Regions from separate parts of the Pseudoalteromonas sp. MQS005 genome, predicted to be linked through region 2. Evidence: predicted binding sites of a transcription regulator. Region 2 holds the regulator's gene; the other holds the start of a gene.
The links. Region 2 encodes sigma-54, which starts transcription at its own class of promoters, with help from an activator protein. Its sites were predicted from a motif close to GTTGGCACGNNNNTNGNNT; they were not measured.
Positions count from the first base shown of each region.

Region 1: the regulator sigma-54 is predicted to act here: its motif matches at 2,849-2,867, upstream of fliS (flagellar export chaperone FliS).

Region 1 is NZ_LYRQ01000003.1:121,017-130,245, forward strand. It holds gene A9479_RS02660 (DUF4910 domain-containing protein) at 1-885, opposite strand, end outside; gene A9479_RS02665 (sigma-54-dependent Fis family transcriptional regulator) at 1,103-2,539, opposite strand; gene fliS (flagellar export chaperone FliS) at 2,907-3,302, shown strand; gene A9479_RS02675 (hypothetical protein) at 3,302-3,625, shown strand; gene pseB (UDP-N-acetylglucosamine 4,6-dehydratase (inverting)) at 3,671-4,672, shown strand; gene pseC (UDP-4-amino-4,6-dideoxy-N-acetyl-beta-L-altrosamine transaminase) at 4,686-5,837, shown strand; gene A9479_RS02690 (aldo/keto reductase) at 5,834-6,694, shown strand; gene A9479_RS02695 (glycosyltransferase family protein) at 6,716-7,480, shown strand; gene A9479_RS02700 (aminotransferase class III-fold pyridoxal phosphate-dependent enzyme) at 7,473-8,759, shown strand; gene A9479_RS02705 (PIG-L deacetylase family protein) at 8,813-9,229, shown strand, end outside.
Region 2 is NZ_LYRQ01000020.1:13,059-22,287, reverse strand. It holds gene rapZ (RNase adapter RapZ) at 1-42, opposite strand, end outside; gene ptsN (PTS IIA-like nitrogen regulatory protein PtsN) at 62-514, opposite strand; gene hpf (ribosome hibernation promoting factor) at 519-806, opposite strand; gene A9479_RS08890 (RNA polymerase factor sigma-54) at 833-2,332, opposite strand; gene lptB (LPS export ABC transporter ATP-binding protein) at 2,402-3,127, opposite strand; gene lptA (lipopolysaccharide transport periplasmic protein LptA) at 3,124-3,663, opposite strand; gene lptC (LPS export ABC transporter periplasmic protein LptC) at 3,653-4,207, opposite strand; gene kdsC (3-deoxy-manno-octulosonate-8-phosphatase KdsC) at 4,204-4,755, opposite strand; gene A9479_RS08865 (KpsF/GutQ family sugar-phosphate isomerase) at 4,756-5,727, opposite strand; gene A9479_RS08860 (calcium/sodium antiporter) at 5,731-6,699, opposite strand; gene A9479_RS08855 (ATP-binding cassette domain-containing protein) at 6,966-7,781, shown strand; gene mlaE (lipid asymmetry maintenance ABC transporter permease subunit MlaE) at 7,781-8,560, shown strand; gene mlaD (outer membrane lipid asymmetry maintenance protein MlaD) at 8,575-9,123, shown strand; gene A9479_RS08840 (phospholipid-binding protein MlaC) at 9,129-9,229, shown strand, end outside.

The sequences.
Region 1 (9,229 bases), on a different contig from region 2:
TTGACGCTCATCACTACCACGCTCAAGAAAAGAATACTGTTTAAAACTACCAACTAAATTCTTTAAAGCACTTAGTGCTGCTCTGTCGGCTAAAGTACGAGAGTTGCGTGAACTTAGGTATGAGTACTCTCTTTCATCACCGACACATGTGACAATGAATCCAGCTTTCAGATGCTGTTTCAAACGTTTTAAATGTTTTGAAATATAAACTATTGACCCTATGGTTTCTGGTAAAAATAAAACTCTGTAAGTATATCTACGGTCAGTCATTAATTTAAGTTGCTCAATTAATGCCATACAAACAACTGGTCCAGATAATTCATTATTAGCTAAAGAAGGATGACATATGTATGTAGAAAGCAAAATTTCATTTTCTGTTTCTCCAGGTAAAACAAACTCTCCATACGTTAAATGCCCATTGAATAAATTTGTATCTATAACAACTTGGTAACTACCTTCAGTCAAAGATAAACGTTGAGAGTGGCTAAGACAAAATCCCCAATTACGCTCATAGTATGATGTAACATATGGTATTGCGTCAGGCATATCCTCTATACTGTAAAGGTGAGTTTGTAATTCTTTTAAAGAAAGTTTCTTATTAACAGGCTCTGAGTAACCCATTAGATGTAGGTTATTAACTTTAAAATCACATATTTTATTACCATTAGGATCAATTATGTATGCGTTATTTACTTTCCATTCTTGCGGTACCTTCCAGTCAAAAGCGATAGTATTTGAAGGAACCTCGTGCGCAACCAGTTCCGGTACAAACTGTTTGATATATCTCAATGTTTCTCTTACACCGTCACCTGTAAGGCTTCGATTGATTGGAAATAGCTTCTTTGCCCACTCATACATTCTATTTCCATCGATTGCTTCGTTCATTTTTAACCTTATTTTTTACTTTAATTTGTATAAAAAGCGTTGCTGCATAAGACACATGCTAGATTATTCATTAACTTAGAAGTGTACAATAAGAAAAGGAGCACAGCACACCATTAAGTTGTCACTATTCAATGGGAGGCAAATCAAGTTTTAAAGCCAAAATTAAGAATAACCATAGAACTTTATTAGCTACAGTTCAATTTATTAGCGGTTTTAATCAATCCCTAGAAAGATTATATTTTTTCATTTTTTCGACCAGTGTGGTTCGCCTTACACCTAACACTTCAGCAGCACGGGCGACAACATAATCAAAGCGCTCTAATGCCTGGGTGATTAAGTTAATTTCAAGCTCAGCTAAGTACTCTTTAAGCTCAATACCTTCGTCGGGCAATAAACCGGGAGCCGCTTGAGCAAAATCATCTTCGAGGTCTATCTCGTCTTCACTAAATCCGCCGCTAAAAATATCATTAAATGCATCACGCTCCATCAGTTCTTCTGGGTACTGTGGCTCGTAGGCTTCAACTTCAATGTAGCGGTATTTATTAGGTAAATCAGGAACATCAACCACCTTGTCTGGGAACATAATAACCATACGCTCAACTAAGTTAGCGAGCTCACGAATATTACCCGGCCAAGAATGTTCTTTTAAACTATCAATAGCACGCTCTGTAAACTTAGCAGTAGTACCACTTTGCTCATTTACACGGCGCATAAGCTCTTTAAGTAGTAAAGGAATGTCTTCTGCGCGTTGAGCAAGAGATGGGCTCTCAATAGGAAAAACATTTAAACGATAGTATAAATCTTCTCGGAACGAGCCTTTTTCTATCATGCTTTCAAGGTCACGGTGGGTTGCAGCAATAACACGCACATCAGCCTGAATCGCTTTGGTACCACCAACACGCTCATAACTACGCTCTTGAAGCACTCGCAGTAACTTAACTTGCATTTGCAATGGCATATCCCCTATTTCATCTAAAAATAGCGTGCCACCTTGCGCTAACTCAAAACGGCCTTTTCGTGCTGAAATAGCTCCAGTAAACGCGCCTTTTTCATGACCAAATAGTTCACTTTCTAATAGCTCAGCAGGAATAGCCCCACAGTTGACCGGTACAAAAGGGCCTTTATTACGTTTAGAAAGCAAATGTACGTTACGGGCGACCACTTCTTTACCTGTGCCCGACTCACCCAAAATAAGTACATTGGCATCGGTTTTTGCAACCTGCGTAATTAAAAAGCGTAAATCTTTTACCGCTTTGGTTTCACCAACAAGACCATCAAAGGTGCTTTTCTCTTTATTATTTTTATGTTCATGCGGCAACATGCGCTGATATTGCTGACAGTCGTGCAACAGCTGTGTGGTAATTTCATGAGTAAATGGCTCACATATCAACCCCACAACATTAGCCAAACTCAACAAAGGTTTAAGCGTTTCACCAATGAGTAAAAAAGGAAATGTTGGGTATCGTTTAATTAAACTTTCGTGATCTAAAGACTGCAAAGCACCTAACACCACAATACATTCTTTGTTTTGATAGTGGCTACATGCCTGTTCAAAGTCAGCTTCTGTTTGCAACTGTACCGCCTCACCAATAAAAGTAAGCGATGCGTATAATCCAATAGAGCGATTGTTATTATTATCTAAAATTAAGATCATCTTTAGCGAGCCATTTATTTCACTAATTTGTTTTATTAATCAAATTGTAAGCCAGTTGGGTTTGGATGCAAGCAATAGCGGCGATTTTTTGACATTAACGCCAAAAAACAGACACTGGCCGCACAAAGTCAATACTTTATAACTATTAATTGCCTGGGTAGTTTTAGTGACATACATACTTAGGATGAATTAAACGACATATAATACGATTTTCAATGATACGATTTCACACAGAAAAAACTCATAAAAACTGCTATTATTATTTAAAGGTGCGACTGTTTTTGCCGATAAAGTAATAGTCAAACTTATGTTGGAACTAAACTTGCTTAGAGTTCTGAACATGTAATTAAAATTTGAGGAATTACCTATGGCTCATGCATCAATCAATAAATACCGTCAAATAACAGTTAGCAGTGTTAAAGAAATGACGCCTTACGACCAAGTTAAACTGGTATTTGTTAATATTGTTGGCAAACTTTCTGCTGCAAAAGGATTTATTGAACGTAAAGAGTTAGAAAAAAAAGGCAACGCAATATCTGATTGTATTGTGCTACTTGGTGCGTTGCAGCAAGTATTAAATTTTGAACACAATAATGAAGTATCAACTAACTTAGACTCTTTGTATGACTACTGCCAGCGCTGCTTATTAACTGCAAACCTTGAAAACAATATAGATAAAATCGATGAAGTAATTACCTTGATTAAAGAGATTAAATCAGGTTGGGAAGCAATTCCATTCGAGCAAAGAGAACCACAACTATAATGGCTTTAAAGCAAATAACGAGTTCACAAGTTACAGATAGTGAAACTCGCAAATATTGTAATGAGCTAGTGAGTTTGATTAATGACTCAGAGGATTGGGATATTGAGCAAGCGCTGAGTATTCATAATAAGCTTGATACATATATAAGTGAATCACTTACAAGAGAAAAAGCTTTTTACTCTGCGACTGAACTTGAGTTTTTAATTAACCTAATAGAACAGCTATCTGCTAAAATGGATGCTCAAAAACAACTATTAGCGGTTAAAATAGTTGGTAATCAAAAAAATAAAAAAGCTGTAAATAAGTATAAATCTAACTTTTAAAATAGATTTGGCAATATTAGGCTGGTTAGCTGTGGAGAGAATCTCATGTTTGATGGAAAGGTAGTTTTAATAACAGGTGGAACAGGGTCGTTCGGTAAAAAGTATGTAAAAACACTATTAGAGCGGTACAGTCCAAAAAAAATTATTATCTTTTCTCGTGACGAGTTAAAACAGTTTGAGATGCAGCAAGATTTTGATCAGCCTTGCATGCGCTACTTTATTGGTGATGTTCGAGATAAAGAACGACTAAATCGCGCAATGCGTGGCGTTGATTATGTCATCCATGCTGCAGCCCTTAAGCAGGTACCTGCCGCAGAGTACAACCCAATGGAATGCATCAAAACTAATATTAATGGCGCAGAAAACGTCATTAATGCAGCACTTGATAACAATGTTGAAAAAGTCATTGCCCTCTCTACAGATAAAGCAGCTAACCCTATTAATTTGTATGGTGCCACTAAATTAGCCTCGGATAAATTATTTGTAGCGGCAAACAATATTGCAGGCGGCCATAAAACGACTTTTTCAGTAGTGCGTTATGGGAATGTAGTATGTTCGCGAGGGTCAGTTGTACCTATCTTCCAAAAATTCATTAATGAAGGCCGTGATCACATCCCTATCACTCATGACGAAATGACTCGTTTTTGGATAAGCCTTCAACAAGGTGTTGATTTTGTTTTAACAAATTTCGCGCGCATGTTGGGCGGTGAAATTTTCGTACCTAAAATCCCATCAATTCGAATTGCTGATTTAGCAAAAGCAATGGCTCCTGAATTACCTATTAAAATTATTGGTATTCGCCCAGGAGAGAAACTCCATGAAGTTATGTGCCCTGCCGATCTGTGTTTTGAAACCTATGAATATAACGATCATTTTGTAATTGCACCAGGCATCAAATTTAGCAGTCGTAGTAATGACTTTACAGTTAATGCACTTAATGAAAAGGGAAAAAAAGTTCAGCAAGGCTTTGAATATAACTCTTTGAACAACCCACATTACATGACGATTGAAGAAATTGAAGCCTTCAATATTGAAGCCTTAATTTAAAAGTAATGACTCCATGATCCCATACGGCAAACAAGCTATCTCTCAACAAGACATCGACGCAGTAGTTGATGTCTTAAAATCTGACTGGTTAACGCAAGGCCCAAAAGTACCCGCTTTTGAGCAAGCCATCGCAAATTATTGTGGCAGCACCTATGCATGTGCAACAAACAGTGCCACATCAGCATTGCACGTTGCATGTTTAGCGTTAAATGTGGGGAAAGATGACATCGTGTGGACATCCCCTATTTCGTTCGTTGCTTCCGCAAATTGTGCACTGTACTGTGGTGCTCAAATAGACTTTGTGGATATTGATGTAGCAACAGGGAATATGTGCACTGATGAGTTAGAAAAAAAACTTATTATTGCTAAAGAAAATAATCGTTTACCAAAGGTAGTCATCCCTGTTCACCTGGCAGGTCAATCATGTGATATGCAGGCTATATATCAACTTGCAGTTGAATATGGCTTTAAGATTATTGAAGATGCTTCACATTCTATTGGTGCAAAATATTTAGGTAAGCCTGTGGGCAGCTGTGAGTTTTCAGATATTTGCGTATTTAGCTTTCATCCAGTCAAAATAATCACCTCAGCTGAAGGTGGTATGGCTGTAACAAACAACAAACGACTTGCTAATAAAATGGTGCGTTTACGTAGTCACGGGATTACATCCGATCAGAGTGAAATGACAGAGCCAAGTCATGGCCCTTGGTACTATCAGCAAGTTGAACTCGGCTTTAATTATAGAATGACTGAGTTACAAGCTGCACTAGGCCTTAGCCAGCTCTCAAAGCTTGATGAATTTGTTGCAAAACGCAACCAGCTAGCTAAAGTATATACTAGCAAGCTAAAAGGTATGCCTATCAATCATTTAACTCAATCACACCAAAGCTATTCTAGTTACCATCTATATATTTTAACCTTGTCTGGTGATGCAATTGTAAAACATGATTCTCTTATCTGTAGTTTAAGAGAGCAAGGCATAACGAGTCATTTGCATTACATTCCAATTCATATACAACCTTATTACAAAGAGCTTGGCTTTAAGGCAAATGACTTTCCAAATGCAATGAGATACTACAGCTGCGCTCTCACCATACCTTTGCATCCTGGATTAACTAATTCAGAACAAAACTTCATAATAGAAACATTAGCTAAACAACTATGAAAATCGCTTTAGGAACCGCTCAATTTGGTTTGAATTATGGTATTAGTAACACCCTTGGGCAGGTAAAAAAAGATGAGATCAAACGAATACTTAGTGCTGCGCTAGACGCTGGCATTACAGTGGTTGATACGGCATCAGCTTATGGAATTAGCGAGAGTAATATTGGCCAATCGGGTTTAAGCCAAGCTTTATCTATTGTTACTAAAGTATCAAGTGAAAATATTCACGCGCAGGTAGAAAAAAGCTTAAAAAATCTGAACTGTGACTCAATTGATGCAGTGTTATTTCATAATTGTGAGTTGCTTTTAAGCTGTTCAGGGGAAGACTATTTTTCGCAGCTAGAGCAGTTAAAAACCAAAGGCATAGTTAAGCGAATAGGTGTTTCTGTTTATAACCCTAAAGAACTTGAATTACTTAGTGAAAGGTTTAATTTAGATCTGATTCAAGCTCCTGTTAATTGGTTAGATCAACGTTTTATACAACCTGAAATTATCGATAAGCTAATAGAAAAAAATATAAAGCTTCACGCTCGCTCGATATTTTTACAAGGGCTTTTATTAGAGCCAATGATTCAAAATAACGCTTATTTTTCACAGTTTAATAATGAGTTTTCTCAGTATAATCGTGTTATTAATGAATTAGGCTGCAATCGGCTAACTTTCGCATTAGCAATTATTGCGCAAAAAGCCCCTCATATCGAAAATGCAATTATAGGATGTTGCTCACAAGAACAGTTAACACAATTAATAGACAGCTACTGCGCCGCAAAAAAGCTTACACTCCCCTCGGATGACGTTTTAGCCTCTTTAGCTTCAAGTAATTTAGCATTAATCAATCCATCGCAATGGCTTGGTTAATTAAGCGCTAGGATTAAAAATATGATAAATGCTTTCATGCAAGCTAGGACAGGATCAACACGCTTACCTAATAAAGTTTTAAAGAACCTCCAAGGTTTACCTATGTTTATTCAACAAGCTAAGCGTGTACAACGAGCAAAATTAGTAGACAACCTAGTTATTGTCACAAGTACTGATGAAAGTGACGACATTATTGAACAGTTATGCAATGAGAATAATTTATTATGCTTTAGAGGAAGTTTAAGCAATGTTCTCAGCCGGTACTTTCATGCTGAACTCAATTACCCTTGTGATGCTATCGTTAGAATAACAGCTGACTGCCCAGTGATTGACCCTGAGCTCATGGACTATGTCATTAATAGTCATTTAAAAAACAACAATGATTATACTTCAAACTGCTTAGTAGCCACATACCCTGATGGTCTCGATATTGAAGTGATCAGTAAAAAGGCCTTACATAACGCTTATAAATATGCAGAAAAGCCTTCTGAGCTAGAACACGTAACACCTTATATAACAAGTCACCCTGATAAGTATAAGTTACAGAATATCCAAAGTGAGCAAGACCTCTCTGCCTATAGATGGACTGTTGACGAACCCAAAGACTTTGAGTTGATTTCATCAATATATGAAAATTTATATGTAAAAAAGCCTAATTTTAATTATCAAGATATACTGGAATTGTTATCGCATAAACCAGAGCTGAACTTATTAAACTCCCAAATTGCTCGAAATGAGGGAATGGTTAAATCATTAAAACAAGATAAAGAAGAAGGCTATGAATAATTACACTAATTCAGTGGAGTGGCTACATAGAGCTGAAAAAACCATTCCTCTTGGTTCCCAAACTTTTAGTAAGAGTAGAATTGCATTTCCACAAAATGCGGCGCCTTTATTTATTGAACGCGGTTTAGGTTCTAAAGTGTGGGATGCTGATAATAATGAGTATATTGACTTTGTGAATGGCTTACTTTCTGTTTCTTTAGGTTACTGTGATGCCGATGTAAATCAAGCTGTTATTGACCAGCTTGGCTCAGGGATCACTTTCTCCCTTCCTCATAGGTTAGAAATGGAAGTCGCCGAAGAACTCACAAAGCTAATACCTTGCGCTGAAATGGTGCGTTTTGGTAAAAATGGCAGTGACGCAACATCTGCAGCAATTCGACTAGCAAGAGCTTATACAAAAAGAGAGCATGTTGCTGTTTGCGGTTATCATGGCTGGCAAGATTGGTATATTGGCTCAACAACCAGAAATTTAGGTGTTCCTGAGTGTGTTAGAGCACTTACCCATACGTTTACATACAATGACCTTAGCTCATTAGAAAAACTATTCATTAACTATCCTGAACAGCTTGCTGCTGTAATTATGGAGCCAATGAATGTCGCCTTTCCAGAAGCTGGATTTCTTGAGGGAGTACAAGCACTTTGTAAAAAACATGGCTCTGTACTAATTTTTGACGAAACAATTACCGGTTTTCGATTTGATCTACATGGTGCTCAAGGGTTATTTAATGTTACACCCGACCTAGCAACCTTTGGCAAAGGCATGGCAAACGGATTTCCTATCTCAGCTGTCGTAGGTAAACAAAAAATAATGTCATTGATGGAAGACATTTTCTTCTCCGGTACCTTTGCGGGCGAAACCATGTCTTTAGTTGCTACAAAAACAACATTAAAAAAAATACAGCGAGAAAGTGTACTTAAACATATTCACACTTTAGGTAAAAAATTAATTTGTGAGCTTAATAAATTAATAGAAAAACACGATGTAAAAGATTGGCTAAGCAATGCGGGTCATCCGTCATGGTCTTTTATTATTATTAAAGACACTCAAAAATACTCCGCATTAGAGCTAAAATCTTTATTTATTCAAGAAATGTGTGCTAGAGGTATTTTAATTGGTGGTAGTCATAACCTTAGCTATGCCCATACACATGACGATATAGAAAAATTACTTAATGCATACGATGAAGTTATTTTTATTTTAAAAAATACAATAGAAACACAAAATTTATATGATGTTTTTAAAGGTAAACTATTAGAGCCAGTTTTTAAAGTTAGATAAGTGACAACTAAAGTAAGGCAACTCTTAGTTACATTTATAGAGGATAGTACAGTATGAAAGTAGCAATAATTGTCGCCCATCCTGATGATGAGACACTCGGCTGTGGTGCCACAATCGCGAACCATATTGAAAAATGTGATGAAGTATATATTTTAACACTTTCTAATGGGGTTAGCTCACGCCTAGAATATACTGAAGCAGAGATTCAAACCCGGCAAGCAGCCTTTTTAAATGCCGCCCAACATTTAGGCGTTTCTCCTAATAATCTAACATCATTGGATTTTCCTGATAATGAATTCGATACCATACCACTTTTAAAAATAGCGCAAGCTATCGAACTGTTTTTATCTAAGAATATAATTACACGCGTGTATACCCACTATCATAGCGATTTGAACATTGATCATAGAAAAACTTATGAGGCTGTTTTAACAGCGTGTAGACCGCAACCCACACAATCAGTAAAGCAA
Region 2 (9,229 bases):
TTTACCTGAGCCTGAACGACCGCTTATAATTATTAATTCCATTTATCACCTTTCTTTATTACTACGATTGACTGACGATAACCTGATACAGTTCGCTATCCGATTTGGCGGCGCGTAACTGTTTACAAAATTCTTTATCATTGAGCTTATCAGCAATCGTGGCTAGCGTCTTCAAATGCTGCTGATTATCGCCATCGGGAACAATTAACGCGACAAAAATGTCAACCGGTCGGTTATCAATCGCATCAAAATTAATAGCTGTTTCGCTCACTAAAATCAAAGCAAGGGGCTCTTGAGCACCACTCATGCGACCATGTGGAATAGCAATGCCTCGACCAATGCCTGTACTTCCAAGCTTTTCTCTTGCAGTTAATGCATTAAGAATATCTTGTTGTGTTAAATAGGGCAGCTTATTGTGAGCCAATTCACTGATAAATTCTAAAATTCTTTTTTTACTATTAAAAAGGACCGCAGCTTTACTGCAGTCCTGACAGATAAGTGAGCTTAGTTTCATAGTGTTAGTGTCGAGCAAGTTTCTCTTTGTGTTTAATTACTTGACGATCTAGCTTGTCAATGAGCGAGTCTATAGCGGCATACATATCTTGATGCTCAGTAGAGGCAAAAATCTCAGCGCCACTAACATGAACGGTTGCTTCAGCTTTTTGGTTTAGTTTTTCTACATCGAGAATAACGTGCACATTCGTTATGTGATCAGTGTGCCTCTGTAACTTCGAAAATTTACTATTTACGTAGTCTCTAAGCGAGTCGGTAATATCTACATGGCGACCAGTTAAATTCAGTTGCATAAACATTTTCCTCTTTGTTGTACGCCTTAAATCAAACTTTTACGTTGATTAGACGGGGGAATAGCTAGAGATTCGCGATATTTTGCAATGGTTCTCCTCGCTACTTTAATTCCTTGCTCTGCCAATATATCTGCAATTTTACTATCACTCAATGGTTTAGCTGAGTTTTCTGCAGCGATTAATTTTTTAATTAATGCACGTATTGCTGTTGATGAACATTCGCCACCATTTTCAGTACTTACATGGCTTGAAAAGAAATATTTAAGCTCAAAAATGCCACGTGGTGTATGCATGTATTTTTGCGTAGTAACACGCGATATAGTCGACTCGTGCATTTCCACCATTTCAGCCACATCGTTAAGCACCATAGGCTTCATAGCCTCAGGACCGTGTTCAAAAAAGGCCTGTTGCTGCTGCACAATACAGTTGGTTACTTTAAGTAGCGTGTCATTTCTACTTTCTAAGCTTTTTATAAACCATTTAGCCTCTTGTAAGTGCGAGCGAATAAACTGGCTATCACCACTTGATTTAACCGTACGCGACATAGCTGCATATTGGCTATTTACTCTGATCTTAGGCATGCTATCTGGGTTTAATTCAACTACCCAACGACCTTTAACTTTTTTAACCGACACATCAGGAATAACGTATTCAGACTCTTCTCTAACAATAGTGTCTGCCGGTTTTGGGCTGAGCGTATGAATCAACGTCATGATTTCTTTAAGCTCATCTTCTTTAAGCTTTGTTTTTTTCATCAACGTGCGATAGTCACGTGCAGCAAGTAAATCAATATGATCGGTTAAGATCATTTTTGTTTCGTTTAAAAAAGGTGTGTCTTTATCAAATTGATTTAGCTGAATACACAAGCACTCTTGTAAACTACGCGCGGCTATTCCCACTGGATCAAATAGTTGAATACGCTTTAGTACCGCTTCTATTTCGTCAAGTTCAACTTCATCTTCGCCGTCGTTTTCTTGGTTAAAGCTTTCTAATATTTCTTCACAGCTAAGGGTTAGAATCCCTGAGTCGTCCACAGCTTCTACAATTGCAATAGCTATCGCTTCATCGGTAGGGCTAAACGGCGTCAATTGAAGTTGCCACATTAAATACTCATGCAGCGTTTCAGTCGAAGAGCCTTGATAAATAGATTCATCTTCTGGCATTGGGCCCGATGAAGAGGCAGGCGCTGCGCTCATATATTCATCCCAAGTAACATCCATAGCCATATCATCGCTAATGGTGTCTTTGGTCATTGCTTCGCCGCTGTCTTGCTCATACTCGCTAGGTTTATCGTCAGCTGAGGCACTTAGCGTTAAGTCATCGTTATCGGCTTTTTGTTCGTTTTTACCTGCAGTGTCTTCGCTGTAATCGTGTTCTTCAACTTCAAGCAAGGGGTTGCTATCGAGCGCTTCTTGAATTTCTTGCTGGAGATCCAATGTACTGAGTTGCAATAAGCGAATTGCTTGTTGCAACTGTGGAGTCATTGTAAGTTGCTGGCCCATGCGCAGCTGTAATGATTGCCTCATGTATCTCTAACAATCCTTTTAAATTAGTATGATTAATCTTAGCAGATGCTTAGTGGAATAACACACATATTAGAGCTTGAACTGCTCGCCCAAATAAACATCGCGTACTGTTTTATCGTTTAATACGTATTCAGGAGTGCCTGATGCAATTAACTCCCCATGAGAAACTATGTAGGCTTTTTCACAAACATCAAGTGTTTCGCGCACGTTATGGTCTGTAATAAGTACGCCAATGCCACGGTTTTTAAGATGCTCTATAATCTTTTTAATATCTAATACTGAGATAGGATCAACCCCCGCAAAGGGTTCGTCTAAAAGGATAAATTTAGGGTTTGCTGCTAACGCGCGAGCAATTTCAACGCGGCGACGTTCACCACCTGATAAGGCCATACCTTGGCTGTCGCGGATATGCTGAATGCTAAATTCATCAAGTAAATTATTTAAGGTATCTTCGCGTTGTTGTTTATTTAATTCTTTACGTGTTTCTAAGATAGCCATTAAGTTTTGATAAACAGTCAGCTTTCTAAAAATAGACGACTCCTGCGGTAAATAACCAATCCCTAAACGCGCCCGGCTGTGCATCGGTAATAAAGTAATATCTTTATCATCAATTGATATTTTGCCTTTATCGCTAGGGACAAGGCCTACAATCATATAAAAAGTGGTGGTTTTACCTGCACCATTAGGGCCAAGTAACCCCACAATACTGCCAGCTTCAACCTCTAGGCCAACGTTTTTTACAACTTCACGACCTTTGTAGCTTTTAGCTAATAGCTCTGCTTTTAATGTGCTCATGGTTGGCCTTTATCATCTTCTTTTTTATTTTCAACAGGGACTAAAATAGTGTGTACACGGTCTGTTGAGTTTTCGTCTTTTTCTGCGCTAATTAACTGCTGCTCGATATCGTAAGTGATACTTTTAGCTGTTATTTTTTGACCTGCTTGAGCAATGCTTGCATCGCCGATTAAGGTTAAAAAACGCAGCGACACATCGTAACGCACTTCATTAGCACTGGCACTCATTATGGTGCCATCAGCTTGTGTTTCTTCAAAATATGCAGGGCTGCCTGTGGCAATTAATAACTGTTTGTTATCGCCTAGGTCATCGCGTTTGTGCACTTCTAAACGGTCAGCTGTGATACGGCGATTACCATGAATAATTTCAACATTTTTCTCAAAAATGCCTACGTTTTCTTTTAATTGACCTTCTTGCTTATCTGCACTAATTGAAATTTGATTAGCAGCGGGGGCTTCAGCAGGTTCAGCGCCATTACTGTTAAAAGCAATTAATAGTGAGGGAACAATTAAAATTTTAAATAGGTTATTGGTCATAATATAGGGTTCGCGTATGGTTAATAAGTTTAATCACCTCGGTTTTTAAATCGGCCTCAAGGCCTTTACCTGTGATTTTTAAATTAGGTCCTGTAATAACGACAGGCTGCTGTGATTGCATGGTTAATAGTTTTATATCAACATTGATGGTCTGGGCGGTGATCGTATCGATCATGGCGTTATCTACTAAGTTTTGAGCGGTTACATTACCCTCTAACACCAGTTGACGGTCGTCGTAGAGGGTGGCTTCATCGGCGTTAATACGCCATGTTTGCTGCTCGTTGTATAAAGTGAATATAGGCTTTTCAAAAAAGGTAAAACCGAGTTGTTGATACAACTCCATTTTTACCGCAGTTACCTTATGGCTCACTTTACCCTGTTCATTATAAGCTGTTTGTTTTAGCTCAATAGCGGTATAATCAGGCTTAGCAATAACTTGTGTTTCTTCGCTTGCAGTAATATCAACCTTAGTAAAATAAGGATACCAGAGCCAAACCATACAGCTTATGAATAAAACGCTCAGTATAATGCGCGCTACATTCATGAACTCGTTCCTTGGCTAGTTAGTGGCTTGTTATTTTCGAGCATAAGTAAGTCTGTTAGCTCTCTTACCGCACCAAAACCGCCGGGCAGTTGGGTTACATAATGTGATAAACGTTTAATAAGTGGATGAGCATCGTTTACGGCAACCGCAAAACCGACTTGCTCCATTACTGGCATGTCTGGGCCATCATCACCTATATAAGCAATTTGCTCATCGCTAAGCGCTAATTTTTGTTTTAATTCTTGATAGGCTATAAGCTTGTCTTCTTGGCCTTGATATATATGTTGTACGGTTAAACTGCTCATACGTTGCTGCACTATATGAGAATGGCGCCCAGTGATTACGGCGACTTCAAAACCGCTGTTAATCAGGGCTTTGATACCAAATCCGTCTTTGGTGTTAAATGCTTTGAGTTCTTCACCTTGGTTTCCAAGGTAAATACGGCCATCAGAAAATACACCATCAATATCACAAATTAATAGCTTTACTTTTTTTGCGCGCGCCTTTGCATCATCACTTAGCGGTTGATAGAGATCTTCAAATTGCATTTATAGCACTCCCGCTTTAAGTAAGTCTTGCATATTTAGTGCGCCAATCGGTTGATTATGCTCATTAATTACAATTAAACCATTAATACGTTTTTGTTCCATAATATTTAACGCTTCAGCCGCGAGCATCTCTTGGGTGGCTGTAGTACACGACTTGGTCATCACAACATTAATTTCAGTGCTATGAATGTCAATACGTTGCTCTAAAATACGGCGTAAATCGCCATCGGTAAACAGGCCTGATAATTGCTGGTCACTATCAACAATAGCGGTCATGCCGAGTCCTTTGGCCGACATTTCAATTAAGGCATCTTTAATCGTTTGCGTCTCGTTAATGATAGGCGTATCAGCACCACTGTGCATAACATCTTTAAGAGTTAAGAGTAATCGCTTGCCTAAGCTACCACCAGGGTGCGATAGTGCAAAATCATCAGCAGTAAAGCCGCGTGCTTCTAATAATGCCACCGCCATGGCATCACCCATAGCGAGTGTGGCAGTGGTACTTGCAGTAGGTGCTAAGCCCAATGAGCAGGCTTCTTGTTCAACTTTAATACACACATGCACATTTGCCAATGTTGCCATGGTTGAGCCTTGGTTGCCTGTCATGGCAATCATTTTGGCACCAATGCGCTTTAATACTGGAATAATATTAAGTACTTCGCTGGTTTCACCAGAGTTTGAAATGAGGATAACCACGTCATTTACTGTGATCATTCCTAAATCACCATGGCTTGCTTCACCCGGGTGAACAAAAAATGCGGGGCTGCCGGTACTGGCAAGGGTGGCGGCTATTTTGTTACCAATATGGCCTGATTTACCCATGCCAATAACAATAATACGACCTGAGCAGTCATACATTAATTGACAGGCTTGGTTAAAGCTTTCATTAACGTATTGTGTAATATCGCTGAGTGCTTGGCGTTCAATCTCTAGAACACGTAACCCTTGTTGAATAAAGTTTAGCGTTGACATGGGCTATCCTACTTGACTAAAAATATAACCTTGGTAAATCATAAATGCGACGATGAGCAAGCCACCTTCTATTCTATTGATACGTCTTTGACCTCTAAAGTTCAATGACATAGCAATTAGCGCCAAGGTTGCGCCAATCATAATAATAACATCACGGTTAGCAACCGAAGTATCGATAACCGATGGATTAATTAATCCTGCCAGCGGTAATACCGCTAAAATATTAAAAATATTCGAACCAACTATGTTACCCAGCGCTAAGTCATCTTCATTTTTAAGTACACCTGCAATTGAAGCTGCAAGTTCAGGTAAGCTGGTGCCTATAGCAATAATGGTCAAACCAATCACTAAGTCACTTAAGCCAAAATATTTTGCGATATCAACGGCTGAGCCAACTAAAAAGTGTGAACTAACCGGCAGTAAAATCATACCCACTACCAGCCAAAAAACAGCTTTTTTGGTTGGTACGTTGTCAGGTACTTCGTCACAGGCTTCGCTCACAAACGGATCGTCTTGGTTTTTAGCTCGCAGTGAGACAAAAATAAGTCCGCCAATAAAAACAACAAAGCCAAATAATAAGGCTGCACCTTCAAAAAATGAAAAATAGTTATCTGAAAAAATATACCAAGTTGCAATGGAGACCAGCAGTACCAGTGGAATTTCACGTTTTAACGTACTTGAAGATACTGATAAGGGTCTTAAAAGGGCGGTAATACCTAAAACTAATAAGATGTTAGTGATGTTTGAACCAACTGCATTACCCACGGCAGTATCGGTTTTATTTGCCAAAGCTGCTGAAGCCGATACCATCATTTCAGGCGCTGAAGAGCCCATAGCTACCACGGTTAAACCTACAATTAGCGTTGGCACGCCAAAGTTTTTAGCCAGTGCTGCTGCACCATAAACAAACCTGTCTGCACTCCATACGAGAGCCGCAAAACCAAGAATTAAAATGACAAACGAGGTAACCATTGTGATAAGCCAATTAATGTAAATTCAGATAGCGCGAATAGTAACAAAAGCCACCATAAAAGTATAAATAAAAGAATAAGGTGTAATACATTAGGCGGTTATTTTAAGAATTCTTTGTCGCTTTTTATATGAAATTTTAAGCCAAAGTTAAGGCTGCTTGAATCAATCTTATAACTGTTTTTGCGACACTATTACAAAATCTTACGAATTGTTTTTTCCATATTGGTTAAAAAACCCTTAAAATAGAAATATGAGAGAGTATTGTTATGGAGAGCGACTTGTCGCAATCAATAGTTGAAGTCAAGGATGTTACCTTTTCTAGAGGCGATAGGGTCATATATAAAAATATGAGCTTTGACGTACCTGAGGGTAAAATTACTGCCATTATGGGGCCAAGCGGAATTGGCAAAACCACGATGCTACGCCTAATAGGTGGCCAGCTTAAACCAGACTCCGGTGATATTTTATTTAAAAACGACAGCATTGTCGCAATGTCGCGCAAAGAACTCTACGCGGCACGTAAACGCATGAGTATGTTATTTCAAAGCGGTGCCTTATTTACTGATATGTCGGTGTTCGATAACATTGCATTCCCCATTCGAGAGCACACGCAACTCAGTGAAGATTTAATCCGTTTAGTGGTATTAATGAAACTACAAGCTGTTGGCTTACGTGGTGCTAAAGATTTAATGCCTTCAGAGTTATCTGGCGGTATGGCACGTCGTGCAGCTTTGGCTCGCTCTATAGCGCTTGATCCTGAACTTATTATGTATGATGAGCCTTTTGCAGGACAAGACCCTATTTCAATGGGGGTTTTAGTTAAGCTGATCAAATCTTTAAACGAAGTACTTGGCTTATCTTCTTTAATTGTCACGCACGATGTGACAGAAGTAATGAGTATTGCCGACCACGTTATTATTATTGCTGATCAAGGCGTTATTGGCAGTGGTACACCAGAGCAGATGCGAGAGCACGAATCACCACTTGTTCAACAGTTTTTAAAAGGGTTATCAGATGGTCCAGTGCCATTTCATTATCCAGCACAAACCTATGCAGATGAACTGTTAGGAGAGCAGCAGTAATGTTGGATTTACTACAAAAAATAGGCCACAAAACGCTGGGCCGATTTGCTGCACTGGGGCGTTCAACCCAAATGCTGGCAAGTGCGTTATGGCATGTACCCAATTTTAAAAAAGGCACACCTTTACTCGTGCGCCAATTATATATGGTTGGCTCACAGTCATTATTGATCATTGTTGTGTCAGGATTGTTTATCGGCATGGTATTAGCCCTGCAAGGCTATACTGTTTTAGTTGATTATGGCGCTGAAGACAGCCTAGGCCCTTTAGTGGCACTCAGTTTATTGCGTGAACTTGGGCCAGTAGTAACCGCATTATTATTTGCCGGTAGGGCAGGCAGTGCGTTAACCGCTGAAATTGGCTTAATGAAAGCCACCGAACAGTTATCATCGCTTGAGATGATGGCCATTGACCCGCTTAGACGAATTATAGCGCCGCGGTTTTGGGCTGGTTTGATTAGTATGCCAATGTTGGCACTTATTTTTTCTGCTGTAGCTATTATTGGTGCTCATTTAGTGGGGGTTGATTGGCTAGGCGTTGATACGGGAAGTTTCTGGTCAATTATGCAATCTCAGGTGTCGTTTGAAAAAGACATACTAAACGGTTTAATTAAAAGTATCGTATTTGCGATTGTTGTTACCTGGATTGCGCTTTACAAAGGGTATGACTGTGTTCCCACATCAGAGGGGATCAGCAAGGCAACAACAGAGACAGTGGTGCACTCATCACTAGCGGTATTAGGTTTTGACTTTATTTTGACAGCGGTAATGTTTACCAGCTAATAGGGTATTAAATAATGAATTCACGGAAATTAGAAATTTTAGTTGGTTTTTTTGTAGCATTGGGCATTTTGGCATTTTCAATGCTGGCGCTCAAAGTGGCTAATTCGGGTATTAGCGGCTCAGGTGAAACCTACACATTGAACGCCAAATTTGAAAATATAGGATCATTAAAAACACGTGCACCCATTAAGGTGGGCGGCGTTGTTATTGGTCGTGTAGAATCAATTTATGTACACCCACAAGAGTTTTTACCAGTAGTAAATATGAGTATTGATGCGCAGTATTTATGTCGTTTTTCAGATACCAGTTCTATCTCAATTTTAACCTCGGGTATTTTAGGTGAGCAATACTTAGGGATTAACCCTGTGATCGCATCAGATTCAGCTAAACAGCGATGCTTAGGCGAAGATGTAGCGAACAGCGAACAAGATCAAGCCATTGACGATTTATTTGGTGTTCAAAGTAAAGCATTAGCCAACGGCGATTCTATTACAGATACCAAGTCAGCATTGGTACTAGAAGAATTAATAGGCCAGTTTTTATTCAACCAAGGTAGTGAGTAATTATTATGTTGAAAACATTTTTAGCAAGTATCGCATTAGTAACTGTCACGCTAGTACAAAGTGTACATGCCGGTGAAGTGAAATTGACTGATCCTAATAAAATGGT